2 regions of the Bacillus paramycoides genome follow, and region 2 is predicted to be linked to the other one. Evidence: a T-box and tRNA genes for the amino acid it is inferred to sense, from the RefSeq annotation. Region 2 holds a T-box; the other holds one or more tRNA genes.
The links. The T-box of region 2 lies ahead of AAG068_RS16600 (tryptophan--tRNA ligase). A T-box ahead of a tRNA ligase gene usually reads a tRNA of that ligase, here a tRNA-Trp.
Positions count from the first base shown of each region.

Region 1 (6,047 bases), 2.5 Mb from region 2:
ACTACTGTCGCAATTGCTTCTTTACTTCCTTCTATGGGAGAAACAAATGTACAAACAGCCAATGCTGAACAATTATCTAATGTGAAAACTGGATATGTAAAAGTTGATCAAGTAGCCTTACATACAAAAGATAACGCAAATAGCTCATCAATTGATACAATTCGCTTTAATACGAAAGTGAACATACTTGAAACAACTAATGGTTGGTATAAAGTGTCTGTTAATAATAAAGTAGGTTACGTACAAAAAGATTCTATTCTACTAAAAAACAAACTTCAATCTAATAATCAATATATCGTTAATGCCAATGCATTAAACGTTCGTTCTGAACCTAATTTAGAATCTTCAATTTTAGATGTATTACCAAATGGGAAATTCGTTACCATTGAAGAAGAACAAGGCGAGTGGTATAAAATTTTACATAATGGCAAAACAGGTTATGTACAAAAAGCATTCGTTTCTAATGGTTCACAGGCTTTAGTGAAAGGCCTCACAGTTCAAAATAATACGAAATACACAGTTGCAACACCTAAACTTAATGTACGTAGCAACGCTAGTACAAGTAGTGCACTGCTTGGTTCATTACAAAATGGTACACAATTACAAGTAGTAGAAACTGTAGGAACTTGGTATAAAATTCGTTTTGGTACAGGGTACGGATATGTCGCAAAACATTATGTGGTGCAAAACCAAACGCAATCACAAGCTCAAACGGCTCAACCTACTTCCATTCCAGCAGTTTTCAAATTCCCTACACAAGGAAAAATTAGCTCAACCTTTGATATGCGCTGGGAACAAATGCATTATGGTATAGATATTGCAGCTCCAGGTAACGTCTCTATCCAAGCGGCGGCGGCAGGTAAAGTTGTGAAATCATATTATTCAGCTAGCTATGGCAATGTTGTGTTCATCGCCCATCAAATAAACGGGAAATTATATACAACAGTCTATGCTCACATGAAAGATCGCACTGTACAAGCTGGTGATCAAGTACAAGCTGGACAATTAGTAGGTCATATGGGAAACACAGGTCATTCATACGGGCAACATCTTCATTTTGAATTACACAATGGAGAATGGAATTTTGAAAAAACAAATGCAGTAAACCCACTGCCATATTTAGTTAGGTAAATTGTATGCCACGCAATATCAATATACCTCTCTTAATTGAATACTTAGCCTTTTTAGGTTTAATCTGTTGTTTAATCATTTACAATACAAATACTGTATTTCTGTCTATTATCATTGCTTTTGTTGCTTTAGAAATTATGATGGAATCTTTTCAAGTTCAACTAAAACAAAAAATTGCCCATATTTATAATGCCATCTTTCTATTAAGTGCCCTAATAGCAAATATTATTAGTAATGGTTTTTATTTATCTACCGTATTTCCTGTATTTTTTATGGCTGTTTTATTATTCATAGCTAGATACATTCATGTTCCTAATAACAAAAAACACGAACAAGAAGCTTAGAAAGAGGAGACACTGTGTATCAATCTTTCAAAGATAATCCGCTAAAATATATATTGAATTTATACAAAAAAACAAATACTTTTTTTGGTATACAAGGAAGCTATACGGCACAATTTCTCCTTTATGGAATGTTATTTCTCGTCTTAATTACATTCTCCTTACTTTTCTATATAAATTAAAAAGGATCTCACAATTGAGATCCTTTTTAATTTATATAGAAAATGCTCTTTATCCGCAAGCATATTTTTCATAAATAAAGCTAAGATTATATTTTTTCTCTAAGCTCATTCTTTGTTCATCATCACACCAATAGAACAGAATATCATGAATCGTTGCATAACGCTTATTTTTAAGAAATAGTTTAAAGAATGATGGTAAACAATCATGTAATTGTATAAATATATAATTGCGTAATATTTCTTCTTTATATTCAATGCCCTTACAAATATACAATAATTCTTCACAATAATACGCATGTTGTGGAACTTGAATCATTTCGAAAAATGGCACATATGATAATAGTTTTCCGATGAAATGATCATATCGATCCATTATTCCTATCGTCATGTGCTCCATCATATCTTTCATTACATATAGATAATCATCTACATGAGTAGTCTTGAGTGGGTCTAATCGATCTGAAATTTGAGAAAGTACAGCTCTTTGACAAGCTAACACCGCTTGACTAGGTCCATAGTATGATAGGAAGTCTGTACACTTACGATATTTTCGTAATAAGTCATGTGTATATAAGTCATATACAAAAGTATTACAATACATTGCTAGACTCATCATATCACTATTTAATTGCTCTTTTGATAGAGATTTAGCTCTCTTACACATATAAAAGAATGTAAATTCTAATACTTCTTTATGGGATAATAGATGTTTACAGTCCATTATACATTTCTCATTAAATTTAACTCTATCCCAAATTTCTACATCTTCATCAGTTAATTCACCAATACGATATTTAATAATTAAATAGTTTAAAGCAACCGCTTGTGTCAAAAGATCCCACGTTTCATATTCCAATGAAGTGTGAACAAACTCAGCTAGGCCTTGATTTACCATAAAAGTATTCGCTTCTTCATACCAGCCAATCTCTTGGCATAAACGAAGAATACGTACTAAAGTTGGAATTTCATCTTTATGAAACTGTGGTAAATTTTTTGCTTTATCCATTCCATATACGATAAATGCCGCTAAATTTTCTTCTTTATAAAATTCTTTTTCTTTCCACACTAATATAGTTCTTTCTTTCCCTTCACCTTTTGGATGACAAGGTACAAGTAAAGAAAATAATTCAGCGAAATTATTTGGTTCTATATATGTATCTGTAACCAAATTCCAATTTGGATCGCGCTGTATAACCCTCATATAATTCCCCTTCCCTTTTGTCTACATAGGAAATATTAATCCATTATTAAATCATTAATAATAAATATTGTTATATTCGAAATCCCTCATAATACTTATATCTATCAGTATATCATTTTTTCTCTTATTTAAAATTAGGAATGACAAATTTAAATAAACTGTCGAAATTGCTAACTGTATACTTATTATATAATGGCTCAGATACATCATGCTAACATATTAGCTTAACCCTATATACTAGAATAATGTATCTGATTTTTATACGTAACTTATTCCACTAATTAAAGTCTCACTTCATTCCGTATGCTCTGATATTTCACTTAAAGCAAATCCCGCTTGATCATCTGCCGATTCTTTTATAGCTAAATCTCCTAGTGCTAACATCCCAACGAGTTGACCACTCTCAACTACTGGCAATCGTCTAATTTGATACTGTGCCATTAACTCTGTAGCCTTTTCAATAGGATCATCTGGAGAAACTGAAACAATGTTTGTTGTCATTACATTTGTAATTTTATTAGATCCAGGATGTTTTTCAGCAATTCCTCGAACAACTAAATCTCGATCCGTAACAAGACCAACAACTTGTTCATTTTCAACAACTGGGATCAATCCAATCGATTCTTCTTTCATCTTTACAGCGGCTTCATATACATTGTCTAACGGTGTACACTGTACAATATGAGTGCTCATCAAGTCTCTCACTCGTGTCATTTGTATCTCCTCCTTTTTATACATACCATAGCTTTTCCTAAATCCCTTTATTTATTTCAGGAAAATCAGTTGATAAAGGAGAATGAACGCACAATAAAAAAGAGTCAGCAATATGCTGACTCTTTTTTTTATGACCCGTACGGGATTCGAACCCGTGTTACCGCCGTGAAAGGGCGGTGTCTTAACCACTTGACCAACGGGCCATGGCTCCGCAGGTAGGACTCGAACCTACGACCGATCGGTTAACAGCCGATAGCTCTACCACTGAGCTACTGCGGAATAATATATATGGTGGGCCTAAATGGACTCGAACCATCGACCTCACGCTTATCAGGCGTGCGCTCTAACCAGCTGAGCTATAGGCCCATATACTTTACAGGGGCAGTAGGAATCGAACCCACACTGGAGGTTTTGGAGACCTCAGTTCTACCTTTAAACTATGCCCCTAAAGGATGCCGACTAGAGGACTTGAACCCCCAACCTACTGATTACAAGTCAGTTGCTCTACCAATTGAGCTAAGTCGGCATAAAAAAATGGTGGCTCGGGACGGAATCGAACCGCCGACACGAGGATTTTCAGTCCTCTGCTCTACCGACTGAGCTACCGAGCCAACATAAATGGCGGTCCCGACCGGGGTCGAACCGGCGATCTCCTGCGTGACAGGCAGGCATGTTAACCACTACACCACGGGACCATTTGGTTGCGGGGACAGGATTTGAACCTGCGACCTTCGGGTTATGAGCCCGACGAGCTACCGTGCTGCTCCACCCCGCGATGATAAAATATTTACTTTAGAAAAAATGGAGGAGGTAGAGGGATTCGAACCCCCGCGCGACTCTCGCCGCCTGTCGGTTTTCAAGACCGATCCCTTCAGCCGAACTTGGGTATACCTCCATGAAGGAAAAAGAAATATTATATTATTTATGTCTAAACCATTTAAAAAGAAAATGGAGGAGGTAGAGGGATTCGAACCCCCGCGCGATTCTCACCGCCTGTCGGTTTTCAAGACCGATCCCTTCAGCCGAACTTGGGTATACCTCCGAGACATATAATAAATAAAGTGGAGCCTAGCGGGATCGAACCGCTGACCTCCTGCGTGCAAGGCAGGCGCTCTCCCAGCTGAGCTAAGGCCCCATGTTTTTTGGGAAAATCGGGAAGACAGGATTTGAACCTGCGACCCCCTGGTCCCAAACCAGGTGCTCTACCAAGCTGAGCCACTTCCCGTTAATAAAAGCGCGCCCGAGAGGAGTCGAACCCCTAACCTCTTGATCCGTAGTCAAACGCTCTATCCAATTGAGCTACGGGCGCATATGGTGCCGAGGGCGGGGGTCGAACCCGCACGGTGGTCACCCACCGCAGGATTTTAAGTCCTGTGCGTCTGCCTGTTCCGCCACCCCGGCATGTCATATTGGAAATTGGAGCGGAAGACGGGATTCGAACCCGCGACCCCAACCTTGGCAAGGTTGTATTCTACCACTGAACTACTTCCGCAAGACATGTATGAGTTATTTTATTAAAAGTGCGGGTGAAGGGAGTCGAACCCCCACGCCAAAGGCGCTAGATCCTAAGTCTAGTGCGTCTGCCAATTCCGCCACACCCGCATATTTTGTTAAAATGGTGAGCCATGAAGGACTCGAACCTTCGACCCTCTGATTAAAAGTCAGATGCTCTACCAACTGAGCTAATGGCTCTTAATGGCTGGGCTAGCTGGATTCGAACCAGCGCATGACGGAGTCAAAGTCCGTTGCCTTACCGCTTGGCTATAGCCCATTAATTAAGAATGGTGGAGGGGGGCAGATTCGAACTGCCGAACCCGAAGGAGCGGATTTACAGTCCGCCGCGTTTAGCCACTTCGCTACCCCTCCAACATATATGGTGGAGGATGACGGGATCGAACCGCCGACCCCCTGCTTGTAAGGCAGGTGCTCTCCCAGCTGAGCTAATCCTCCATTTTGCCTGGCAACGTCCTACTCTCACAGGGACAAGGTCCCAACTACCATCGGCGCTAGAGAGCTTAACTTCCGTGTTCGGTATGGGAACGGGTGTGACCTCTCTGCCATCATTACCAGACTGTATTCATTTAAGACAAGAATCATTATAACTTATTTAACTTTGAAAGTCAACAAGTTTTTTTGTATTCTTTCAAAACTAGATAACATTTGCTTCATATTATATGGTTAAGTCCTCGATCTATTAGTATTCGTCAGCTCCACATGTCACCATGCTTCCACCTCGAACCTATCAACCTGATCATCTTTCAGGGATCTTACTAGCTTACGCTATGGGAAATCTCATCTTGAGGGGGGCTTCATGCTTAGATGCTTTCAGCACTTATCCCTTCCGCACATAGCTACCCAGCTATGCCCTTGGCAGAACAACTGGTACACCAGCGGTGCGTCCATCCCGGTCCTCTCGTACTAAGGACAGCTCCTCTCAAATTTCCTACGCCCACGACGGATAGGGACCGAACTGTCTCA
Region 1 covers NZ_CP152427.1:742,612-748,658, reverse strand. The annotation lists gene AAG068_RS03840 (SH3 domain-containing protein) at 1-1,131, shown strand, start outside; gene AAG068_RS03835 (hypothetical protein) at 1,137-1,475, shown strand; gene AAG068_RS03830 (DUF3965 domain-containing protein) at 1,704-2,855, opposite strand; gene AAG068_RS03825 (CBS domain-containing protein) at 3,150-3,569, opposite strand; tRNA gene AAG068_RS03820 (tRNA-Glu) at 3,701-3,772, opposite strand; tRNA gene AAG068_RS03815 (tRNA-Asn) at 3,774-3,848, opposite strand; tRNA gene AAG068_RS03810 (tRNA-Ile) at 3,859-3,935, opposite strand; tRNA gene AAG068_RS03805 (tRNA-Trp) at 3,946-4,016, opposite strand; tRNA gene AAG068_RS03800 (tRNA-Thr) at 4,023-4,095, opposite strand; tRNA gene AAG068_RS03795 (tRNA-Phe) at 4,105-4,180, opposite strand; tRNA gene AAG068_RS03790 (tRNA-Asp) at 4,189-4,264, opposite strand; tRNA gene AAG068_RS03785 (tRNA-Met) at 4,268-4,344, opposite strand; tRNA gene AAG068_RS03780 (tRNA-Ser) at 4,372-4,464, opposite strand; tRNA gene AAG068_RS03775 (tRNA-Ser) at 4,519-4,611, opposite strand; tRNA gene AAG068_RS03770 (tRNA-Ala) at 4,632-4,704, opposite strand; tRNA gene AAG068_RS03765 (tRNA-Pro) at 4,721-4,794, opposite strand; tRNA gene AAG068_RS03760 (tRNA-Arg) at 4,805-4,878, opposite strand; tRNA gene AAG068_RS03755 (tRNA-Leu) at 4,882-4,970, opposite strand; tRNA gene AAG068_RS03750 (tRNA-Gly) at 4,987-5,061, opposite strand; tRNA gene AAG068_RS03745 (tRNA-Leu) at 5,091-5,171, opposite strand; tRNA gene AAG068_RS03740 (tRNA-Lys) at 5,186-5,261, opposite strand; tRNA gene AAG068_RS03735 (tRNA-Gln) at 5,266-5,340, opposite strand; tRNA gene AAG068_RS03730 (tRNA-Tyr) at 5,352-5,435, opposite strand; tRNA gene AAG068_RS03725 (tRNA-Val) at 5,444-5,519, opposite strand; rRNA gene rrf (5S ribosomal RNA) at 5,525-5,640, opposite strand; rRNA gene AAG068_RS03715 (23S ribosomal RNA) at 5,744-6,047, opposite strand, start outside.
Region 1: it encodes a tRNA-Trp, which carries the amino acid that the T-box ahead of AAG068_RS16600 (tryptophan--tRNA ligase) is inferred to sense. The anticodon was not compared.

Region 2 (18,477 bases):
ATAGCCGTAAAACATTTCATCACAGGATTGAATATCGGCTACAGTATCATAAAGGCGAGGGATAACCGTACTATTTATATATTTTGCCTCGATTTCATAAGCGGGTATTTGAATGTTTAAAATAGAAGTAGCGGTGTTGCGGGAAGTTGTTATTAATTTTTGAATCATAGGGTAAAACCTCCTTGTAGACTTTATTTTCATAGATTTGACAAGATTTTTCTTTTTTGGATATAATAATTACATAATAATTTAGTATGAAAAAGAAATACACCATAATAGAAATGGAGGACTAAAAATGGGATGGATTATCACATTAATAGTTGGTGCTATTATAGGTGCAATTGCAGGTTCTATAACGGGTAAAAATTTTCCGGGTGGTATGTTTGGAAATATTATCGCAGGTTTATTAGGTGCTTCGTTAGGTGGTAGATTATTTGGATCTTTTGGGCCATCATTTGGTGGGATTCATGTTGTGCCAGCATTATTAGGTGCAATTGTATTAATTCTTATTGTATCATTTGTAGTGAAAGCTGCAAAGAAATAGAGATATAGATTATGACGAAAAGCCCTGAATAAGGGCTTTTCATCTTTCGAAGAGGTGGTTTCGTTGGAGAAATTAAATATAAGAAAAAGAGATAAGTTGAAAAAGTTTTTTAGAGAACACAATTATTTAGCAGTGCTACTTGGGTTTGCACTATTGTTCATTAATATTTTATTACTAACAAAAATATCATTTGTTTTTACACCGTTTATCGTCTTTTTAAAGACAATTTTCTTCCCGGTATTATTAGCGGGTGTACTATTTTATATTTTGCATCCATTCGTTTCGCTTCTCGAAAAGAAAGGTGTATCAAGAATTGTATCGATAGCTTCTATATATTTAATAGTAATAGGATTATTTGTATTTTTAGTCTTGACGGTTATTCCTATTATTAAAGATCAAATTGATGCATTAATAGATAACTTACCGTATTTCGGTCATGAAATTGAGAGAGCAGCACGTAGATTTGGAGAAAGTAATTTATTAGGAAAAATTCAGGAGAATTTAAATATCGATGTAGCGAGTATGGTAAAAGACTACACAGTTGATTTTACGAAGTCGTTATCATCAGTAACTGGAAATGTAACTGGATTTTTAAGTACTATTACAGAGGTCGTTTTAACATTTGTAATGGTTCCATTTATATTGTTCTACCTTTTAAAAGATGGTGAGCAATTACCGAATCACTTTTTAAAGTTTATTTCAGAACAAAGACAGCCAGCAGCGATGAGAATACTAGATGATATGCATTATGCGATTAGCTCGTATATTAGAGGGCAAATTATTGTTAGCTTGTTTATCGGAATTATGCTATTAATTGGTTACCTTATTATTGGTATTAAATATGCGGTACTGCTTGCAATTTTAGCGATGATTGTAAATATCGTTCCGTACGTAGGGCCAATCATCGCAATTACACCAGCTTTAATTATTGCGTTTATTGACTCACCAGCAATGGTGTTAAAAGTAATTATCGTTATGATGGTTGTACAATTAGCAGAAGGTAAATTTATTTCTCCGCAAGTTATGGGGAAAAAGTTAGATATTCATCCAATTACAATCATATTTATCATTTTAACTGCTGGAAACTTATTTGGTATTATGGGGATTATTTTAGCGATTCCAGGGTATGCGATATTAAAAGTGTTAGTGACACACGGGTATAGATTTGTTAAGTTGAATACGTAGGAAAAAGAGCTAAAACAGAATGTTCTGTTTTAGCTCTTTTTTAGTAACAATTGATTTGCAATTTCGCTGTGTTTTTAAATTGTAAATCAATTCTGTTTTCGTTAAACAGAAAATTCAGTTTTAGATAAAAGAGAAATGTGATAAACTGTAAAAAATAACGAAAAGCGATGAAAGAGAAGAGTACATATTCGAAACTTTTCAGAGAGCTGATGTGTGGTGGAAATCGGTAAGGGATGAATATGGAATGGGCTCTAGAGCTTCTAGCTGAAATGAGTAGGCAAAGACGGTTACTTCACGTTAAGAAGTTGAAGTGAGCTATGATGATAGCTAATGAAGGTGGTACCGCGGGAGTCTCTCGTCCTTTTTAAGGATGAGAGGCTCTTTTTATTTTTGGAAAGGAGGAGTTAGGATGAGCGAAAAAATAATGTTAACAGGAATTAAGCCGACAGGTTACCCGCATTTAGGGAATTATATTGGGGCAATTAAACCTGCACTGCAAATGTCGAAAAAGAATGAAGGAAAAGCATTGTACTTTATAGCGGATTATCATGCGTTAAATGCTGTACATGATCCAGAGAAGTTCAGTAATTATACGAAAGAGGTAGCAGCTACTTGGTTATCACTCGGACTTGGTGAAGATGTTATTTTTTACAGGCAAACAGAAGTGCCGGAGATTCTAGAATTAGCTTGGATATTAGCTTGCCTAACTCCGAAAGGGCTTATGAACCGTGCCCATGCGTATAAAGCGAAGGTGGAGCAAAATAAAGAAGCAGGTTTAGAGTTAGATGCAGGAGTGAATATGGGATTATATACGTACCCGATTTTAATGGCTGCTGACATATTACTATTTCAAGCAACTCATGTACCAGTCGGGAAAGATCAAATTCAGCATATTGAAATCGCGCGTGATATTGCGACGTATTTTAATCATACATTCGGCACGACATTTACACTTCCGCAGTATGTCATACAAGAAGAAGGTGCCATTTTACCTGGTCTTGATGGAAGGAAGATGAGTAAAAGTTACGGAAATGTGATCCCGTTATTTGCAGAACAAGAAAAACTACGAAAGTTAATCTTTAAAATTAAAACAGACTCCTCACTTCCGAATGAACAGAAAGAATTAGAAACGTTATTTACGATATATAAAGAATTTGCGACGGAAGATGAAATACTGTTGATGCGTGAAAAGTATGAAACTGGCATTGGATGGGGCGATGTGAAAAAAGAGTTGTTTCACGTTGTAGACCGCGAATTAGCCGGACCTCGTGAGAAATACGCTATGTATATGAATGAGCCAAATTTATTATACGAAGCATTAGAAAAAGGTGCTGAGCGGGCAAGAGAAATCGCGAAGGTAAATTTAGCAAAAATAAAGAAACGGATTGGATTTGAGAGGGAACGTTAAGCGTTCCCTTATTTTTTTAGATAATCTGTAATAATCCTTTCAATAACAGGAGGAAGATTATTAGGTAATTCATCAAGTGAAAAGAAGCGTAGTTCTTTTGATTCACTTTGATCGCATACAAGTTCACCATGAAATTCTCGGCAAATATAAACAACGAATACACCATGTACTTGATCGCCGTTTGGATAGATTTGAAAGAAATCTGGCCCTGAGTATGTACGGAATAGTTCTGGATTTTTAATAATAAGTCCAGTTTCTTCAAACACTTCTCGTTTTAAAGCATCTTCTAACGTTTCGTTATATTCTAGGGCGCCGCCAATAATACTCCAGCTGTTAAAATCCGTACGGAGCTGCAGTAATATTTCATTTTTCTCATTTAATATAATAGCGTGTGAGCCAATTAAAATAAGTGGTTGATTGCCTACTAGATTTCTCATATCTTCAATATAACCCATGTCATTGCTCCTTGTATTTAATAATAGTTAGGAAGTTCTTTTAACATTCTTTCTGTTTTACGTGCAGTAAAGGCTAAGTTATGGTCATCTTTCGTTCTGAAAAATAATGTGCGTAAAAAGGTTTTAATGTTGGCACATAAAATACAATATTCATTTAGCGAAAGGCGTTTTCTAATTTGAGGAAGCCTTTTTATTTTTTTATGAATAATTGAAATTAACTCATCTTGCCGGAAATCATGATATAGCATCGATAGTAACGGCGTAACAATTCGTTCATCTTCATTGTTATGAAAAAGGTCAGATGGAATGAAGATTTTATTTAATAAACAATGAATTAATTCTTCGTACCACTCAAAAGTCGTATAGGAATTGTGAACAATTTCAGTAAAGGCATCAGATACGTGTGCAAGACAATGAGCCCATCCTTTATTTTCAATATAGCCTCGAAAATCCGTTTCTAAGTTTGTGTATGTAATGAGTTTGTTTTTTATTTCTTCGATATCCTCCTCTGTAAAAAAATAGTGCGAGTTAGCGAATTGGAGTATTAACGCAATTAACGAAACAGTGTAAGAACGTGTGAAAACCCCATCTGTATGTGGGGAGTAAATGTCACAATATAAATACTCATCACTTAAACAAGTTTGCAACAGTAATTTTAGCTGATCATCCATAAGGAATTCATGATGAATGAAATGCGCAAAACATTTATATATAAGTTGGTAACGAACGTAACTATCAGTCGTTCCGATATACTGAAGCATGTTGAGTGTTAACTCATTTATATCTATATGTTGCAGTTGCGTATAGTCATTTTGTTGTATAAGCTCTAACTGTTGTTGTAACGTTGTAATATCCAATGGAGAACCTCCTCCGCACTTTAAAGATGCGATGTTTTCTAGTATTCTATATATTCAAGGACAATCCTGCTCATGCAAGGAGAACAAATAGAAATTCGAGTATGACATAGATGAGGGAAGTATATGATGACTATAGAACAGTTAGAAAAACATTTTAAAATAAGAAGAAATGCTTCTTCTATCATGATAAAAGAAAATAATGCAGAGCCTTTTACAGAAGCGCAATTAAAGGAAATCATGCAATATTGCGTTGCTGAGGCTGAAAAAGAGGGAATAGAAAACTTACATTTTGAGATTTCGTCAAAAAGTCCCAATTACGATGTGTATAAAAAATGTTTCGAAACGTATTCATTTGAATATGTTACCGAAAACATGATTGTGTTTAAGGATATATATGAAGTAGAAGATGTAGAAAGTGAAATTGATTTTAAGCTGATTGAAGAAGTAGGAGAAGATACATTTTATTCTCTTTGGAACGAAATGACGGAAGAGCAAGTCACTTATGATCAATTTGTAAATATGATGCTACAAGAAATTGGTGAGCAGTGGAAAGAACATTGTTTAACCGCGAGTATCAATGAAGGGCCGATAGGAATTGTAATTCCGCATATTGAAAGAGGAACGTTAGAAGAAGGAAAACTCATGTATTTCGCAGTCGCTCCAAATATGCGAAATAAAGGATACGAAGCAGCATTCTTTACAGGAGCAATGTTTGTCTTAAAAGAAATAGGTGCATCTTATTATATTGGCGAGACAAATGTACAAAATGAGTGGATGAAGGATGTTTTTGAAAAGGACGGATGTCAGCTGCTAAGTTGTACTGAGCGATATGTGAGGGTGTTTTAGGAGGATGAAAAAGGTTCTTGAACTTGTTTAACGGGAATCCGTGTACAACTTATGAACAAATAAAAGAACTTTTTGCCTCTTTGTAAGATAAAAAGAAAAATGAGAACGACAAAATAGATATTCCTATAATACAATAAAGAAAGATTCGATTATATGAGAAAGCGTTGGTGAAAGAATGGAGCAGCAAAGAAATGGGTTACAAGCAACTGTACAAAGAAATGAAGATAATACGTTACAAATAAAGTGGGAAAATAATATAGAGGAAGTTCGCATTTACTGGAGTACTTTGCCAGATCATATTGAAGAAAATGGAGAATTACTTGCAACGGTAAATGGAGAATCATCATGTACACTTGTAAACCCAAGTGAAAATGAGCGTCCATATTTTAGACTAGTAGGTAGTAATGGACAAGCAGTGACAGTAGCTGAGCGTAGATTGCCATTACAAGGCGCGTTTAACTTCCGTGATATGGGAGGATATGAAACGACAGATGGCCGTAAAGTAAAATGGGGCAAACTGTACCGTTCTGAAGAATTAGCAGGACTAACAGAGTGGGATATCGACTATTTACAAAAGTCTGGCTTAAAGTTAATTTGTGACTATCGTACAGACTTTGAAGTGAAGCATAAGCCGAATCCAGAGATTACAGGTGCTCGTCAAGTGTGCTTACCAGTTATGCAAGACTTAGCGAAAGATTTAAATATAAATGAATTTTTCCAAGTTGGTGACCTTTCTAAGTTAGGGAAACCAGGCGAGTATCTTGTGAAAATGAATCAAGATTTCGTAAGTGGTAATGAAGCATTCGTGAGCTTCTTAAACTTAGCGCAAAACCCAGAAAACTTACCGTTAGTAAACCATTGTACAGCTGGAAAAGACCGTACTGGATTTGGCTCAGCACTATTATTACTTTTACTAGGTGTACCGGAAAAAACAGTAATGGAAGATTACTTACTAAGTAACGGTTTCCGTGAAAAGTTAAATGAAAAAATGATGGCCTTTTTAGGTGCAAAATTACAAAACGATGAAAGTAGAGTAATATTAGGTGCAATGTTTGAAGCACGTGCTGAATATTTACAAGCTGCGATTGATGAAGTGAAAAAGCAATACGGTTCAGTTGAAGCGTATGCTGAAAAAGCAATTGGCTTTACGAAAGAGTCGTTAGAGGAAATGAAAGAGTTATTGTTAGAGGATAAATAATGATGAGGGAGGCTGATTGGATTAGCCTCCTTTTCTTATTGTTGTTATAATTTTGTTTAGGAGGATTGTTGTGCACCGGGGGATAAAATGATTCATACACGTGTAAAAGCAGAGGGGTTAAAAGAGAAGCTAGCAACAATACTAAGTCAAGATTATAAGGAACTGGCTGTTCAGAATTTAAAGGTGATTGGAACGGGAGTGCAAAATATTGTTTTTCGGGGAGATTCAGAAAAGGGAGCTTTAGCTTTTCGAGTGCCGTGGGAGAGAGAAGTAGAAAATATAAATGAAGATTTATTTAATAGTCGGATTTCATTAGAAAAGGAAGCAGAGCTCTCTGAGTTTTGTCATTCAAAAGGTATTCCAGTGCCAAAGATACACGGATTGCATCTTTCTACCGAACTTGATTTTTTAATTTTGGATTGTGTGTGTACAGATCATATGCCAATTTCTGCGTACAAAATAGGCGAATTAGTTAGTAAGCTTCATAGTATGCCAAATGAAGATTTACATTACGAACAAAACATTAGAGAGCTCATTAGTAAGTATATAGCAGAACGAATTGTGAAACGGGTAGAAGGGTTTAATACAATCACGAACTGTGGAATGAAACTTCCAGATACGAAAACAATTGAACATATTCTTAGTACAGCAGATTATGAAAAGTGCTTACTACATATGGATATTCGACCGGCCAATTTAATTGGATATAATGGAGAGGTTAAAGCGATAGTTGATTGGGATAACGCTCTAATTGGTCACCCATTACTGGAGCTTATGAGAATAGCTGAAACAAATGAGGTTAGTTGGGATGAATTTAAAGATGGATATAAGAATGATAGTATCTTTAACGCTACTCCTCATATTGTTAGTTTATTTTATAGATTAGATACAGCGGTCATGCTTGCAAACTTATTTATAGCACATTTGAAAATAGAAGATAAAGGTGTATTCTATAAAGAGCGGGTTAAAGCAATCCATCACGAAATATATAAAAGTTTATCCCGTTTTAATGGGCAGTAAGACCCCCACCTCAAAATTCAGCGAGAGCAAAGAATTTAGGTGGGTGATCAACTGCCCATAAAAGTCCGATTGGTTCAACTAATAATCAGTGGGGGATGAAGAAAACCCCCACTGATTAAAGTTTCACTTTATAAGCTATGAGAATAAATTTTTGAAATAGAATTGAGGAGAAAGAACATCATGAAATACAAAGTTATATTATTCGACGTAGACGATACATTATTAGATTTCCCTGAAACGGAAAGACACGCATTACATAATGCGTTTGTACAGTTCGGGATGCCTACAGGGTATAATGATTATCTTGCAAGTTATAAAGAGATTAGTAATGGATTATGGAGAGATTTAGAAAATAGAATGATTACGCTAAGTGAATTAGCGGTAGATCGATTTAGACAATTATTTGCCCTTCATAATATAAAAGTAGATGCACAGCAATTTAGCGATGTATACCTTGAAAACTTAGGGAAAGAAGTACACCTTATAGAAGGTGCAGTGCAATTATGTGAGAATCTACAAGATTGCAAGTTAGGTATTATTACGAATGGATATACGAAGGTGCAACAATCGAGAATTGGAAATTCGCCTTTATGTAATTTCTTTGATCATATTATTATTTCAGAAGAGGTTGCTCATCAAAAACCAGCACGTGAGATTTTTGATTATGCATTTGAGAAGTTTGGAATTACTGATAGGTCAAGTGTACTAATGGTCGGAGATTCACTAACTTCTGATATGAGAGGCGGAAAAGATTACGGCATTGATACGTGTTGGTATAATCCGAGTTTGAAAGAAAATAGGACAGATGTTAAGCCGACTTATGAAGTGGAGAGTCTGCTACAAATTTTAGAAGTTGTGGAAGTGGTTGAAGAAAAGGTAGCTTCATTTTAATTGTGTTGATATTTGTCGATAAGTCGATATTCTTTGTCGAATCGTCGATATATCGAAAAAATCGTTGATATATTTTGAGTTACGGTAGATATATTGGAAAAATCGTCGATATAATTTGAGTTGCATTCAATTTATATCGATAATCGGTGTAACAACTAGAGGTGAGTAAAGAATGTTAACGTTTTTATTTGAGTTAGACAAAAGTATTCCGCAGAAGGATGAGCCACGGTATGCCGCTTATGCAAATGGCTTTATTGAAGGGGATTTAACGATTCTTGTCGGTGACAGCGTACTTTTTCAGAAGTCATGTATGAAGGTTGCAGAGCTTGGTATTTATTTAGGACAGTGGATGGAACAAGTGCAACATGGGCAGAACGAACAGTTGAATTATGAAACGAGTGATCGTGAGGAAGTAATTCTTGGATTCTTATACGAAGAGGAAGATCAGTGGAGAGTTGCTTCCAGTTGGCAGCAATTTGAACTGCAAGAGCGTATATCCACTACAGCGTTAGTAGAAAGCGTTGGGCGTTATTTGAATGAGCTAAATAAGGAACTGCGCGCGATAGAATATCCTGTGACGTTTGATCAGTACTTAAGAGGAGAGCGAATGATGCAGCTTTCTTATAAACGACCGTGTGATAGTAAGGCGGATACGATGTCAATAGAGGTTTATAATGAAAGCGAAAAAGTAGGCGCAGTACGGGGCTATTATAAAAATACGTTGATGAAAGTACTAGATTTCATTCCGAAAGTCGGTAGTAATATTATTTATGAAATAAAGGATAGTAAGGACAATATTCGCGTCATTGCAAAGGATGTAAGTAGGCAGCGTCAAAGAAGGATTTTAGTAACGTACATCGATCATCATGATGCAGAACATGAAATACTTATATGTGACGGAAAGTTATTAGATGCAAATTTCTTATTTACCTTTACATATAAGAGGGAAGAATATGTTGTTCACAAAACTCCAATTGGACTTGGAAAGTTATTACGAAACGGCTATGTAATCGCAGAATGGAATATTCGTCTTGAGGAAGATATGTATGATATTGAGATGAATGTATATGATGAGAATTATATAGAGGATCAATATTTATTGTTAGGCGTATTTCATGCGATTTTGTATGGGTAATCATTGTATACACGAAAAATACCGGCATTCTTTGTGAAAAGAATGCTGGTATTTTTTATTTATCCTCAAAAATAAAAATCTCATCAATCGTACTATAAAGTGCCTTCGCTATATCGTGAGCGAGTTGTAAGGAAGGGTTATATTTTCCTTTTTCGAGGTGGCTAATCGTTTCACGGCGTACGCCAACAGCGTTCGCTAAATCTTCTTGTGTCATGTTTAATTTGGCGCGGTATTCTTTTATTTTCGTTACGAACGCCATGGCGCATCTTCCGTTTCATCAACAGGTTTATCGTAAAAGAACATAGAGAAGCCGAAAGTAAGAATGAGTGTACTGAAAATAAGAGCGATATCAATCTCTTGTAGCGCCGGGTTTGGAAATAACATTTCAATAAACAGAATGATAGCGGTAGTTAGTAATGTAACGATAAAGGCATTGCGGCACGATTTATTCACGATTTGTTCAAATAGTTCATCGTGTTGAACCGTTCTATATGTTGTGAAAAAGGAGAAGAAACAGAACATAGTAAACAATCCTTTTTCATAAAAAAAGCCGAGGAAACCGAAGAAACCGAGAAATCCTAAATATTTTATCCAAGTTGTTTTCACGATAGATTCTCCTTTCAATGTTAGAAATAATTCTCTTTATGTTATAAATATATCACATGTGAAAATGTATAGTAATAATAGTTTTCCAATTCTTTTCATAATAATAGTAAAAAGAGGAAATATACTGCGAAATAAAGAGGATAATATTGTAAAATGGTTGTAAGGAGGGGGAGGAAGGCATGTTAACTTGGATCATGATCGTTGTATTACTTGTAGTCATTACTGTAGTGGCGACGGTGTTAATTGGGCGAAATGGTGATGCAAATTATAGTAAAGCGACAAAGGGGAATATTAGAAGGCTTACGATGATTTATATTATACTAGCTGTCGTTTTAATCGTTGGATTAGGTTTGTATATTTATTTTAAAGGTTAAAAACTGAAAAAATACAAAAATCTAAAAATAGAAGTATGCTATAATGTTAATATAGTTATTTGGTAATTAAGGAAAGGGTTGGATGTAATGATTGAAATTACGAATGTGTCAAAAAGTTATAATGGGTCTACCTATGCAGTAAAAGATTTAAGTTTATCTGTGCCTAGCGGAGAAATCTTTGGATTTTTAGGGCCGAATGGTGCGGGTAAATCAACGACAATTAAGATGATTACTGGTATTCATGGGGTAGACAAAGGGACGATTACGATTAACGGTATAGATATTATGAAAAATCCGATGGAAGCGAAAAAGACGTTTGGTTATGTCCCAGATAGCCCAGATATGTTTTTACGATTAAAGGGAATTGAATATTTAAACTTTATGGCAGATATGTATGAAGTGCCGAAAGAAGTACGACAAGAACGAATTGAGTCTTTAGCGAAGAAATTTGATCTTTACAATGCGTTATCGGATCAAATTCAAAGTTACTCGCACGGTATGAGACAAAAAATCGTTATTATTGGTGTGCTCGTGCATGAGCCAGATGTATGGGTTTTAGACGAACCGTTAACAGGGCTTGATCCGAAATCTGCATATATTTTAAAAGAAATGATGAGAGAACATGCGGATAAAGGAAAGATTGTATTTTTCTCTACACACGTATTAGAAGTGGCAGAAAAATTATGTGACCGCGTTGCGATTATTAATAAGGGAAATCTTCAGTTTAAAGGGGATTTAGATGAAATGAGAGATCATTTTAAATCCAATGAATCACTTGAAAAAATGTTCTTGGAGATGACGGGCAATGAGTAAAATTTTGACGTTAACGAAAGTATTATTGAAATTAAATTATGCAGATTTTATTACAGATAAGAAGAAGCGATGGGCGTATGTATTTTCATTTGTAGCCATTTTATTTGTCGGCTTTTTACTATTTGGTTCTATCACGCACGCAATGTATGAGGGAATGATACATTTAGGGCAAGATCCAGGAATGATTATCGCAATGGGACTTGCGATTGCGAGTATATGGGTATTTTTAATGAGTATAACGAACATTTTAACTGTATTTTACTATAGTAATGACATTGAAATGTTATTGCCGTTACCATTGAAACCAGCCCAGATTATTTCGGCAAAATTTTTAACAGTATTAATTACACAATACGTAATGAGTTCATTCATTTTATTACCAATCTTTATTACGTACGGGTTAAAAAGTAGTGCATTTATTACATATTACATATACATGATTTTTATTTACTTACTCTTCCCGATTGTGCCGTTAGTATTAGCTTCATTACTGATGACAGTTATTATGAGGTATACAAATATAGCGAAAAACAAAGATCGAGGCAATATATTTATTGGAATCGTAAGTATACTATTTATTGTAGGAATTAATGTGTTTTTACAGTGGAAAAATAAAAGTTCGTTTTCTGAAGATGCAATTGCGGATTACCTAGCGAACAACCAATCTTCTCTTTTAGTACAAATGACAAACTATTTTCCAACTACATATTTTGGAGCAGTGGCATTAGTAGAAAATGCAAATTGGAAGGGACCTTTATACGTATTAATCTTTGCACTTATTTCATTTGTATTTTTTGTGTTGTTTTATTACATTGCAGAGCGTACATATTTAAAAGGGGTTATTGGACTTTCAACGAGTACAGCAAAAAAAGAGGTTATTTCAGCAGAAGGCTTACAGAAATCAACGGTACAAAGTTCACATTTAAAAGCGTATGTGAAAAAAGAATTTAAAACGTTATTCCGTACACCACAATTTTTCTTAAATTGCATTGTACAAACTTTCGTTATGCCGATTATGTTATTTTTTGTTTTATTCGTGCAAGATGGAAATTTAGAGTGGATTACAGGTTATATTGATAACCCAAAGTCAGCAGGTCTTGCAATTGGTGTTGGCCTTTGTGCATCGTTATTTTTAATGGGAAGTAACGTCATCGCAACAACATCATTTTCACGTGATGGAAGTTCATGGTTTGTGAATCGTTATTTACCTGTAAAAGCTTCGGATATCTTTTTTGCAAAAGCGATTACTGCTTGGTTAATTAATGTAATTATTTTAGCAGTATTCGGTATTACGATGGCAGTTGTGGCGGGGATTTCTCCTGTATTCATGTTACTGTGGTTTTTACTAAGTGCGAACGGGTTACTGTTAATTAATTTAATCGGTACACGCTGGGATGCACAAACTGCAGATATTCATTGGGATACAGAACAGAAATTATTTAAGAGCCGATATACAACTTTGTGGAATTTTTTAGCTAATATTTTTATAGCTTTAGTTATTGTTGCGGGAGTAGGTTTATTATACTTCTTCCTTCAAGTAGGACTGTGGGTAATGTTTATTGTTTTATTTGTAATGTTTACGATTGTAAATTATATCTTCATTAAAATTTTAAAATTAGGTGCAGAACGTATATTGTCAAATATTGAATAAATAGATAGATCCTCTGTATTCGCGTGCAGAGGATTTATCCATAGATGGAGGAGAAAAGGTGAAGAAAATAGCAATTGTAACAGGGGCAACTCGTCTAAATGGAATTGGTGCAGCTGTATGCAAGGTGCTTGCTCAAAAAGGGATAGACATTTTTTTCACGTACTGGTCTCAGTATGATAAAGCGATGCCGTGGGGAATGCATGACAAAGAGCCCTTTTTGTTGAAAGAGGAGATTGAAAGTTACGGTGTTCGTTGTGAAATGGCAGAAATTAATCTATCACAGTCGTATTCGCCAAATCGTTTGTTTTATATGGTCTCAGAACGTTTAGGTGATCCATCTATTTTAATTAATAATGCAGCGTATTCTACTCATACGAGAATTGAGGAATTAAATATAGAACAGTTAGATAAACATTATACAGTGAATGTTCGCGCTACTATGTTATTAAGTTCTTTATTTATAAAACATTATGCACTGAAAACGAGTGGAAGTATTATTAACCTTACTTCAGGACAGTCGCTAGGGCCAATGCCTGATGAACTAGCATACGTAGCAACGAAAGGAGCAATTGAAGCATTTACAAAATCAGTAGCACCTGTTGCGATGGAGAAGGGGATTACAGTGAATGCTGTTGATCCTGGACCGACGAATACAGGATGGATTACAGAGGAGCTGAAGCATCATTTAGTATGGAAGTTTCCGCAAGGTAAAGTAGGAGAACCAGCGGATGCAGCACGCTTAATATCTTTTTTAGTAAGTGAAGAAGCAAAATGGATTACGGGGCAAGTTATTCATTCGAACGGTGGTTACTCATAAATATATTATGTTAACAAATGTTGAAAAACAAAAAATGAAAGAAAATAATATTTTTTTGTTTAAATAAAATGTCAAGAAAGATAAAAAATTGATAGGAGAGTATATCGTCATATGAAGATAGTAATTCTTCATGTGACAATATACTCTTTTTCTTTTGTTAGAGAGAAGGAAAATGAAGTAGAAGAAACTCGAATATTCGAATTGATTTATCAGTTTTTGTACGTATTATTATGAAGATTACTGTCGGAAAGATGGTGATTCGTATGAAAAGGGATTTTTTAAGGGGAAATCGAATCGTAAAGGGGAGGATAAATAAAGTAAACATAGGGGGATTTATATGAAAATGAAAAAGGTCGCTATCGCATCGATAACAATTGGTACAATGCTTACTATGGCAGCTTGTAGTCCATCAGCAGATAAAGAGACAGAAAAGAAAGAGCAAGTAACAGCGCAAAATGAAGGAGAAGCAAAAACGACAAGTGCAGATGAAGCGTCAAAAACAACAAAAGATACTGAAAAAGAAACAAATACTTCTTCAAATGAAAAAACAGATAAAGATGCAAAAAATACGAAAGAATCATCAGGAACAGAAAGTAACGGTAAAACGTCAACTCAAAATGAGAATGTGAAAACAAAAGAAAAAGAAACGACAGGAAAAACGAAAGATCAAACGACAAGCGGAAAAACAACAGATCAAAGTACAAGTACAAACGCAAACGGAAAAACAACGAAAGATCCGAAGAAAAGCGTAGCTGTGAAAACAAATGTAAAAGAAGTTGCTGCACTAGTTGATAGCTTAGACAAGCAATTAGCTGCCAATCCGAAATTAGAAACAGTAAATAAACTTGGAAAACAAATAAATGAAAAGTGGGATGTGATTGAGAAAGAGCTAGAAGCATCACACCCAGCTGAATATGAAACAATTGGACAAAGTATGTACCCGTTAATTGTAGGAGCGGAGAAAGAAAAGATAGATATTAATAAAATGAAGTCATTAACGACGAAAACGAAAAAAGATTTAACTCAGTTATTAACGAAACTTTCGTAGTTTTAAAAGCCTACTGTGTAAGTAGGCTTTTTTATGTTTTCTGTAAAAGTCTATTTATTTTCAATTACGATACGAAATGAACCGAATGCTTGTTGACTGACATAATCTTCTTCGCTAGTTTTATAAGGAAATGGAAAAGCGACGAACTGAAAATTACTTTCTTGACCCACTGAAGGTAATGTGAAATTGAAAATTTGTCTCGTTTCAGGTGCAACCGCAGTATAAACGACTTTTTTATTGTTAAATATTTTTACTTGTTCCCAATCTTTAAATGCCACGATTGCGTAGGTCATTTCATCTTTTGTTTCATTACCGTTTGATAAGGTTAATTGTTCGCCTTCTTTTTCAGAGAAGACAGTTTGTAAGTTCTCTTCATTGTTCGTAACAAATAATGGTTCATACAGATCATCTTTTAAAATAGCATTTGGATCTATAAAGGTGAGCTTTGTATTTTCGCTTCCCTCCTGAGTAGGATTTATTGAGTATCGCATACTTAGGATCTCTTCTAATATAACCGCCTTATTTAAGTCATTGTTTTTTAATTTATATTCAGGTTTTTTAATGATTAAAAAGGTTAATTCACTTGCATTAGGAGAAGGGTGTAAAGAGATTTTCGTAGTAATTGAACTATTCGGTTTCATATTAAAAGAATAGTGTAATACTTCATTAGCAACTTCTTCTATCTTAAAAGGTTTTTGTTCGTAATCTTCTAGGACAATTAATCCGTATTTTCGGTCTTCATCAACATTATGTATGAATGATAATGATACATTTATTTTATTATTTTCAATAGTGATTTCACTACCATTGTTAATATGTTGACCTTTAGTATTTTTCAATCCATAAGAAATAGTATTGGCTTGTTGCTCTCGCTTATTTTCTTTAGGAGATGTATGCGGTTGTATGGTTGAAGTATGGGACAAAACATAAATTATAATTAATGAAATAAGTACAACACTGATAATAATATACATGCGTTTCATAAATAGCACCTCTATCTATTTAAAATATAAGAGAAAAAAGATATGCAAGTTGCATATCTTTTTCTCTTTCTTACCAGGAAGCTTTTGTTTCGTGGTTCACATCATTATAACCACTCAATTTATAGGTATGATTACCAATAGCGTAATCATCTCCATAATAAACGCTTGTATTGGTTGCTGTAGCACTTACAAAAGATGATTTTTTTGCACTATTACTTTTTGTATTTACTAACGAGCCATCGCCATTGAAAGTTCTTGCTTTTGCATAAATATAGTCTTCGATCGTAGTTGATTTCGATTTAGCAACTGAATATGGGTTACCAAAAAAGGGAGTATACACGCCAATGTTAGAGTCATTCTTAGGTGCAGCTGCAACAGTCCAACTAGGAACATTAGATGTTTTTGCTGATTGAACAGTATCATAGTTAACCAAAACGGGCTGTTTGTCTGCAGTGCCCACCTCTGAAGCACTTGCGTTATTAGTAAAACCAAAACTTAAAACCGCTAACCCTAAAGTTGTCACCGATAAAGATTTTTTCATATTCACTAATTTTCCCACCTTTTTTAATTTTGAGTTCGAACTCAATTCATACAATATATGAAAATTTTGAAACTCTCAATAACTTGTCCCATACTTAACTTTTCTTTTACTTTTGATTCAACATTTCTTCATTTTCAATAAAGCGAATATATCTTTAATTGCTTATACAGCAAAGGAAAAAGGTTTAACTTTATAAAATTCGTGTAAATTTAAATCTATTATTTATTTTCTCTGTTATTTTAAGCTTATGTGGCAATCCTAAAGAATAAGGATGGTGACAAAAATGACAATTGATCGGATTTGTACAATTGGGCCAGCAAGTAATAATAAAGAAACGTTAGCGCAGTTAATAAACAATGGCATGAAAATAGTAAGGTTGAATTTATCACATGGCACGCATGAAAGTCATAAAGATATCATTCGTTTAGTCAAATCGTTAGATGATTCTATTAAAATTTTAGGTGATGTACAAGGCCCTAAAATAAGATTAGGTGAAGTAAAAGGAGAACAAATTACACTTCAGGCGGGAGATTCTTTTCTTTTACATACGCAACCAGTTACAGGGAGCAATGAAGAAGCAAGTGTTGATTATGAAGGAATTGCGAATGATGTGAAAGTTGGAAGTAGAATTTTAATTAATGATGGTGAAGTTGAGTTAATCGTTGAGAAGGTAAGTACGGAAAAAATAGAAACAAAGGTGAAAACAGGTGGTAATATCTCCTCACATAAAGGGGTGAACTTACCAGGGGCAAGCGTTAGTTTACCGGCTATTACAGAGAAAGATAAAAAAGATATTCAGTTTCTTTTAGAAGAGGAAGTCGATTTTATTGCGTGTTCTTTTGTGAGAAAACCTAGCCATATAAAAGAAATAAGGGATTTTATAAAAGGGCATAAAGAAACTGCTCCTAATTTAATTGCTAAAATAGAAACGATGGAAGCAATCGAGAATTTTCAAGATATATGTAAAGAAGTAGATGGAATTATGATTGCAAGGGGGGATTTAGGAGTAGAGTTGCCGTATCAATTTATTCCGCTCTTGCAGAAAATGATGATTCAGGAATGTAATCGAACGGATACATATGTTATTACAGCGACACAAATGCTTCAATCTATGGTAGATCATTCTATTCCAACAAGAGCTGAAGTAACTGATGTGTTCCAAGCTGTACTCGACGGAACGAACGCTGTTATGCTTTCTGCTGAAAGTGCGTCAGGCGAGCATCCGATTGAAAGTGTAAAAACATTACGTCTCGTTTCAGAATTTGCGGAACATGTGAAAAAAGACGGTCCTTTTGTGATGAAAGATGTACTGGAATTGCTACATAAGTCTTTGGATGCGGGATAAATAAAAAGAGGGCGGATATGCATCCGTCCTCTTGTGTTTCATTCTATTCTTCTTGCTCATCCAAAATCTTTTCAAACGCAGCAGATACTTTTTCGAACTCTTCATCATTCTCAATGTATGAGAATTCACTATCTTCTTCTACTTTTAAAAAGAAAATATCAATGTCTTCCTCAGTTTCGGTTTGGATATCCTCCACAAAGGCAACGGCAATATATTCTGCGCCTTCGACATCCATTGCTCCAAGTACTTCTACTTCTTGCTCTTCGTTATTCTCATCACTAAGAGTAAACACTTCGCCAACTTCAATATCAGACATATTCATTCTCCTCCTGTCCAGCTCTAATAAATAGAGCGTTTAAACTGCATACATACTAATATATCTTTCCATGAAAAATCAATTTCATACATAAGAAAAATCAAATTCTACTTCTTTAGTATGCGTATACAGCTATAAGGAGCGCGTGTTATCTTACTAAATCCATTCAACAATTGTATCCATAGTCTGTCTTGTTTTATCACGCTTTGGCTCTTCTTTACGGTAACCAAAGGCAACCATAACTGATACTTCAAGATTATTGTCTTTTATAATGCCTTCTTGACGAAGTAAAGAATCTACTTTCTCTTTATCAAATCCTTCTATTGGACAAGAATCAATACCGATTTGAGCTGCGCTCGTCATCATATTACCTAAAGCAATATAAGTTTGCTTAGATGCCCAATCAAATACAGCACGATCGGATTGTAATAAGTTAAAATCTGT
Region 2 covers NZ_CP152427.1:3,214,935-3,233,411, reverse strand. The annotation lists gene AAG068_RS16615 (GNAT family N-acetyltransferase) at 1-168, opposite strand, end outside; gene AAG068_RS16610 (GlsB/YeaQ/YmgE family stress response membrane protein) at 296-544, shown strand; gene AAG068_RS16605 (AI-2E family transporter) at 608-1,729, shown strand; T-box leader at 1,888-2,095, shown strand; gene AAG068_RS16600 (tryptophan--tRNA ligase) at 2,139-3,137, shown strand; gene AAG068_RS16595 (NUDIX hydrolase) at 3,146-3,592, opposite strand; gene AAG068_RS16590 (DUF2785 domain-containing protein) at 3,610-4,449, opposite strand; gene AAG068_RS16585 (GNAT family N-acetyltransferase) at 4,573-5,295, shown strand; gene AAG068_RS16580 (tyrosine-protein phosphatase) at 5,471-6,493, shown strand; gene AAG068_RS16575 (phosphotransferase family protein) at 6,581-7,513, shown strand; gene AAG068_RS16570 (YjjG family noncanonical pyrimidine nucleotidase) at 7,694-8,404, shown strand; gene AAG068_RS16565 (tubby C-terminal domain-like protein) at 8,577-9,539, shown strand; gene AAG068_RS16560 (helix-turn-helix transcriptional regulator) at 9,595-9,798, opposite strand; gene AAG068_RS16555 (DUF3796 domain-containing protein) at 9,786-10,145, opposite strand; gene AAG068_RS16550 (hypothetical protein) at 10,325-10,519, shown strand; gene AAG068_RS16545 (ABC transporter ATP-binding protein) at 10,607-11,332, shown strand; gene AAG068_RS16540 (putative ABC transporter permease subunit) at 11,325-12,983, shown strand; gene AAG068_RS16535 (SDR family oxidoreductase) at 13,042-13,800, shown strand; gene AAG068_RS16530 (hypothetical protein) at 14,138-14,848, shown strand; gene AAG068_RS16525 (hypothetical protein) at 14,899-15,831, opposite strand; gene AAG068_RS16520 (XoxI protein) at 15,902-16,378, opposite strand; gene AAG068_RS16515 (pyruvate kinase) at 16,644-17,717, shown strand; gene AAG068_RS16510 (DUF1292 domain-containing protein) at 17,761-18,039, opposite strand; gene AAG068_RS16505 (NAD(P)H-dependent oxidoreductase) at 18,190-18,477, opposite strand, start outside.